DNA from 3 places in the Bacillus sp. PK3-067 genome. Region 1 is predicted to be linked to each of the others. Evidence: predicted binding sites of a transcription regulator. Region 1 holds the regulator's gene; each other region holds the start of a gene.
What was found. The regulator CtsR, encoded in region 1, represses protease genes until heat stress. The targets are predictions, from matches to a motif close to ATGGTCAATAAAGGTCAAACA.

Region 1 (2,275 bases):
AGCAGCTTTCTCAAACTCCTCATTCTGTACATATTGTTTCAGAATAAGTTTTAGTTCATCTAATTCTTTCTTTAAGTGGATATTTCCTTCCATTCGTTCCGGAATTTTTCCACAATGTTCTGTATGTCCACCATGAAGTCGCTTTAACAATGGGTTTAAGTGTCCTTTAAATGTATCGTAACAAGAAGCACAACCAAAGCGTCCCACTTTTGTAAAATGTTCATATGTCATCTTACAATCTGGACATCTTACTGTATTTGTATTTGAAAACCCGTTTTTTCCTTCTCCAAACATTGTTGATTCACCGTGTAATAAACCAGCAAATACATCATGAAATGAAAAGTTAGACTGTGATGATTGAAAGAAAGACGTATAGCCACTTTGCTCCGCACATTGCTCACAAAGATGAACTTCCGCCTTCTTCTCGTTGATTACTTTTGTATAATGTAAAGTTGCTGGTCTTATATTACAGTTTTGACAAGTCATCAATATCCCCACCTTTACAACAGGAACGATCTACCTCATGATACTTTTCATACATTACTAGATTGTCCTCTTTCCTTAATCCACTCAGATAAAAGTACATGCTCTTTTTCAAAACTTCTACAATATTTAACTGCCCTATCTTAATTATCATTCTTTTACAAAAGCTGTATTTATTTATATTTCAGTGTTCTTAACATTGCGCATAATATTCGAGCCCTAAGTTCATCTCGAGAAGGAATATCCATTGATAATACAGAACGATCTAGTACACTTAACATTAATTTTGCTTCACGGCCTGTTATGATTCCCTCTTCTAATAAACGTATAATCATACTCTCTGCATTCCCTTGTGCAACGCTATGATCAATCATATGAAGCATTTGATCAATAATGTCTATATCATCATGCAGTTTGACTTTTATAATGCGAATGTAACCTCCTCCACCACGTTTACTTTCTACTACAAATCCTCTTTCTAATGTAAAACGGGTATTGATTACATAATTGATTTGAGATGGTACGCACTCGAATCGATCCGCAATCTCATTTCTTTTGATTTCAATCACATTATTATTACTTAAGTCAATAACTTGCTTTAGATATTGCTCAATGATATCAGATATATTTCTCATTTATCCGCCACCTTTATTGACTTTGACTATCTTTGACTTTAATTATATACGTATTAATAAAATTTGCAACTCTTTTGCTTATTCACTATCCTAGCCACATTCCCCTGCATTTAATCAAAATAGTAATTATTTAAGCATATTTTTTTAATTACTATGGATTATAAAAGAAAACACGAAAAAACACGAGTCATTTGACTCGTGTTTAGTTGCTTGGCGACGTCCTACTCTCACAGGGACAAGGTCCCAACTACCATCGGCGCTAGAGAGCTTAACTTCCGTGTTCGGTATGGGAACGGGTGTGACCTCTCTGCCATCATCACCAAACTATGAAGGCATATTCCTTCAAAACTAGATAACATTTGCTACATATTATATGGTTAAGTCCTCGATCTATTAGTATTCGTCAGCTCCACATGTCACCATGCTTCCACCTCGAACCTATCAACCTGATCATCTTTCAGGGATCTTACTAGCTTACGCTATGGGAAATCTCATCTTGAGGGGGGCTTCATGCTTAGATGCTTTCAGCACTTATCCCTTCCGCACATAGCTACCCAGCTATGCCCTTGGCAGAACAACTGGTACACCAGCGGTGCGTCCATCCCGGTCCTCTCGTACTAAGGACAGCTCCTCTCAAATTTCCTACGCCCACGACGGATAGGGACCGAACTGTCTCACGACGTTCTGAACCCAGCTCGCGTACCGCTTTAATGGGCGAACAGCCCAACCCTTGGGACCGACTACAGCCCCAGGATGCGATGAGCCGACATCGAGGTGCCAAACCTCCCCGTCGATGTGGACTCTTGGGGGAGATAAGCCTGTTATCCCCGGGGTAGCTTTTATCCGTTGAGCGATGGCCCTTCCATGCGGAACCACCGGATCACTAAGCCCGACTTTCGTCCCTGCTCGACTTGTAGGTCTCGCAGTCAAGCTCCCTTATGCCTTTGCACTCTACGAATGATTTCCAACCATTCTGAGGGAACCTTTGGGCGCCTCCGTTACACTTTAGGAGGCGACCGCCCCAGTCAAACTGCCCACCTGACACTGTCTCCCGGGTCGATAAGACCCGTAGGTTAGAATTTCAATACAGTCAGGGCGGTATCCCACCAGCGCCTCCACCGAAGCTAGCGCTCCGGTTTCAATGGCTCCCGCCTATC
Region 2 (2,275 bases), 460 kb from region 1:
GATGGTATCCGGGGGGAAGATTAGTAAGTCGGGTATTAATCATCGTTTGCGTAAAATCGATGAAATCGCAGAGAAATTACGCGCGGGGGAAACGTTAGTAAAAAAATAAGAGGTTAAAGGGGAAATGGAGCTGTGGTTCAAAAACGAGTTCAGGTTTCATTAAAAAACGGTTTACAAGCACGTCCGGCTGCGTTGTTTGTACAAGAGGCAAATCGCTTTCATGCAGATATCTTCATCGAGAAAGATGGAAAGACAGTAAATGCAAAGAGCATAATGGGGATTATGAGCTTAGCAATTGGAACTGGAAGCATGATAACAATTACAACAGAAGGTTCAGATGCAGAAGAGGCTTTAGAAGCATTAGCTGCATATGTACAATAAGAAGCTATCGCGTATATGCGATAGCTTTTTGTTTTGTTGTTTGTGCGGATTAGCGGGGAGGGGTATTTAGCTGGTTTGTCCTTGTCGGAGATTGTCGGTAAATCGATATGTTGTGTCGAACCGTTGATATATTAAAAAAATCGTTGATATAATTTAAGTTTTGTTCGATATAATTGAAAAATCGTTGATATATTTAGAGGGATACTGGATGGGGTATGTGAGCGGGGAACAATATATAAAAGAAGCGCCCAATTATAGGGCGCTTCCGCTTTTAGTTATATCCAGCTCCAGCGGCTAGAATCTCCGGTTGTTTCGCCCCTTCATTCGAGGCAAAAAGCGCCTCGGAATCAGGGCTCCATCGCCCTGCGATTCTGAACGAGCCGCTTTCGCTTTTAAGTATTAACGATTTGTAAAGATCTTATCGATTAAACCGTATTCTAAAGCTTTTTCTGCTGTCATGAAGTTGTCGCGGTCTGTGTCGCGTTGTAGTACTTCAAGTGGTTGACCAGTGCGGTCAGCAAGAATTTGGTTTAGTTTTTCACGTAAGAATAGGATACGTTTTGCAGCGATTTCGATTTCAGTCGCTTGACCTTGTGCTCCACCAAGTGGTTGGTGAATCATTACTTCACTGTTTGGAAGTGCATAACGTTTTCCTTTTTCACCTGCTGCAAGTAAGAATGCACCCATAGATGCAGCCATACCGATACAGATTGTTGATACTTGTGGTTTAATAAACTGCATTGTATCATAGATTGCCATACCCGCTGTGATAGAACCACCAGGGCTGTTGATGTAGATGTGAATATCTTTTTCTGGATCTTGAGATTCCAAGAATAAAAGCTGGGAAACGATTGAGTTAGCTACGTTGTCATCAATTGCACTACCAAGCATAATGATGCGGTCTTTTAATAGTCGAGAGTAAATATCGTAAGCGCGTTCTCCACGATTTGTTTGTTCAATTACTGTAGGAATTAAATTCATCTGTTATTTCCTCCTTATAAAGCTTTCTTAGTCTTATAATACAATTATGGTCAATAAAGGTCAAACGAAACCACTTTAAATCAAAAAAATATGTAGTTGTACCATGAAATATTCGCTATGTTTTCGAAATTCCCTGCTTATGTATCTTCAACATCATAACCGAATTACATAAATTTAAACGTTACGAAAACTGGAGAAAAAAGAAAAGAACGCCTTTTAACTTAAGCGTTCTTTCGATAATTAGTCTTTTAAAAGATAGGTTACTTTATTTAAAATCTTTTCGATTTGTTTCGCGTTTTTACTATACATTTCGCTTGCTGACTTCGACTTTGTTTCTAGGGAAAATAGTTCAAGATCAGCATGACATTTTTTTAAAGATGCTAATAATAAAGGTTTATTTTGAGGAGAAGGCATTTGGAGTTTGTCATTGTAAATGTCGATAGTAAGTTGTCCGTATGAATCCACTTGACCGAGGAAGACATTTTCAATAACAACACCGATTTTTTCTAATTCTGAATGTAGCCAAGCGCGGTTATGTCCGCTTGCTGAAAGAGGTTCATCTAGTACATTTCCATCCATAATAACAGTTTGTGGTTCTTTCTCGTTTGGTACTTTTAAACCGATGTCTTTTGCTGTAAGTGGCTGAGAATCTTTCTTTAATAATACATTTAATTCTCCGCTCGGTTCTAAGACAGCAAATTCGACTTCAGCTACGCTGAACGCACTTTTTCCACGGAGAAGTTCCAGTAATTCGTCACTCGTATATTTTTCTTTCTTTAAATTATCTTCGAGTATCTTTCCGTCTTTTATTAATACGGTAGATTTTCCTTCAAAGAAGTCCCGAGCTGTTTTGTTCTTTAAAGAGAGGATTCCTGTTAAAAAAGGTACCACAGCGAAAATGAGTATTGCAAAG
Region 3 (2,275 bases), 1.0 Mb from region 1:
TTATCTTCATCAATTTCACGAACATACACATCGTCCATTACTTCCGCGTATATATTTTTTACGCCAAAATCAAAGCAAGCTCGGACAATTTCTTGCGCTGTTGCTAGCTCAAGAGGAGAGTGATGTGTTCCCCAGTTTGAATCAAGAGGATGATGTACGTAAGCGCCGTTAAAGTTTACGATAGGTGTGTTAAGATCAAGTTCTTTATAGTAATCATAACTAGCACGGAATGGACGTCCTGTTGAAATAACAACAATATGTCCCTGTTCCTTTGCTTTTGCAATTGTATGTTTCGTTCGAGTGGAAATTATTTTGTTGTCTGTTAATAAAGTGCCGTCTAAGTCTAATGCGATTAAATGTTGTTTGTTCATAATTTCACCTCTTATAATAATTTTTTTGTATCTATCTGTATTTCCGTTTTTAATATGCAGAAATAAGAGGTTAGACTCGGTGAAATCACCATAGATGGAAATTTCACTATATATCCATCTTACGTCTCAAAGTGCTGTGGTGTCTACTATTTATCGTTGGAAATTAAGAAAAGTCAACATCTTTTTAGAAAGTTCAAACAATGTTTCTTTCATTATGTACAAATTGTGAAAAGGGTTACATTGCTCGTGTGATGAGGCATATAATGAACATGTAATCTTCTCGTATATGTTTGACTCTCCTTTGAAACTAGCCTAGAGTAGGTTGGTTTCTTTTTTTCTACAGGTAGGAAAGAAATCCCTGCTTACGCTTGTGTCATTCATATATATGTACAAGAATGAGATGTAGTACTGTTTCCTAAACATGACAGAAAAGCTTTCTTTTAAAATGGATATACTAATGAGGCAAGACGTCATGGAAGGAGAATGAAGATGGGACAAAATCGCAGGTTTCGTTCTGGACAAAAAGCGCCGAATGATGGCATTTACGTAGAAATTGGTGAAACGGGAAGTATGGTGAAAGATCCGCAAATGGTGAAATTAACTGCCGGTGAAAAGTTTCCGGATAACACGAATCATAACCGCCAGTGGACATATAAAAGAAAACCGTAACAGAAGCCGCAATCATTATTGCGGCTTTTTTGTCGTTACACATTGTAATTTCATTTACTGTATTTTTTAGCAGTATAATGAATGCTCTCTTTTTCTTTTTCAAATAATAAGTTTGAAAATACATAGGCAAAATTATTGTATAAAAAAGTCAGTTGGCGTATAATCAAATCAAAGGTCAAAGAAAGTCAAACTTTTGGAGGGCTGTAAAGATGGACTTAAATCAAATGACAACAAAAACACAAGAGGCGATTATGAGTGCCCAATCTTTAGCGGTATCTCATCATCACCAAGAGGTGGATACTGTTCATCTATTACTTGCATTATTAGAAGAGCAAGATGGATTAGCAGTACGTATATTTCAAAAAATGAATGTTGATATAGAAGCATTAAAGCAAGGTGCTGAAAGTTTAATTAAAAAGAAACCTTCTGTAACAGGGAGCGGTGCAGAAGTTGGAAAATTGTATGTAACGAGCGCTCTGCAACAACTTCTTGTAAGAGCAGGGAAAGAAGCAGAAAAACTGCAGGATGATTACATTTCAGTAGAACATGTATTGCTTGCTTTTTCTGAAGAAAAAGGCGATATAAATCAATTATTTACAAGATTGCATATTACGAAAGATAACTTATTACAGTCTTTAATGACAGTTCGGGGGAATCAAAGAGTGACGAGTCAAAATCCAGAAGCAACTTATGAAGCGTTAGAAAAATATGGCCGTGATTTAGTGGCGGAAGTGAGAGCAGGGAAAATCGATCCTGTAATCGGCCGTGATAGTGAAATACGACGTGTAATTCGTATTCTTTCACGTAAAACGAAAAACAATCCTGTTTTAATTGGGGAGCCAGGTGTTGGTAAAACAGCAATCGTTGAAGGGCTAGCACAGCGTATCGTGAAAAAGGATGTACCTGAAGGATTGAAAGATAGAACGATTTTTGCGTTAGATATGAGTGCGCTCGTAGCAGGTGCGAAATTCCGTGGTGAGTTCGAAGAGCGTCTGCAAGCTGTATTAAATGAAATTAAAAAGAGTGAAGGACGCATTTTATTATTCATTGATGAACTTCATACAATAGTTGGAGCTGGTAAAACAGAGGGAGCCATGGATGCAGGAAATATGTTAAAACCGATGCTTGCGCGCGGTGAACTGCATTGTATCGGGGCGACGACGCTCGATGAATATCGCAAATATATTGAGAAAGATCCAGCGCTAGAAAGACGTTTCCAACAAGTATTAGCAGAA

Region 2: a site for CtsR is predicted at 1,409-1,429, ahead of clpP (ATP-dependent Clp endopeptidase proteolytic subunit ClpP). Genes of this name have one in related genera too.
Region 3: a site for CtsR is predicted at 1,212-1,232, ahead of clpB (ATP-dependent chaperone ClpB). Genes of this name have one in related genera too.

What each region holds. Positions count from the first base shown of each region.
Region 1 is NZ_CP096490.1:91,203-93,477, reverse strand. Features, by position in the region: gene mcsA (protein-arginine kinase activator protein McsA) at 1-486, opposite strand, end outside; gene ctsR (transcriptional regulator CtsR) at 657-1,118, opposite strand; rRNA gene rrf (5S ribosomal RNA) at 1,327-1,442, opposite strand; rRNA gene M1D73_RS00500 (23S ribosomal RNA) at 1,492-2,275, opposite strand, start outside.
Region 2 is NZ_CP096490.1:5,056,829-5,059,103, reverse strand. Features, by position in the region: gene whiA (DNA-binding protein WhiA) at 1-109, shown strand, start outside; gene M1D73_RS26175 (HPr family phosphocarrier protein) at 133-381, shown strand; gene clpP (ATP-dependent Clp endopeptidase proteolytic subunit ClpP) at 781-1,362, opposite strand; gene M1D73_RS26165 (DUF421 domain-containing protein) at 1,603-2,275, opposite strand, start outside.
Region 3 is NZ_CP096490.1:1,135,188-1,137,462, forward strand. Features, by position in the region: gene M1D73_RS05900 (Cof-type HAD-IIB family hydrolase) at 1-371, opposite strand, end outside; gene M1D73_RS05905 (YjzC family protein) at 861-1,040, shown strand; gene clpB (ATP-dependent chaperone ClpB) at 1,250-2,275, shown strand, end outside.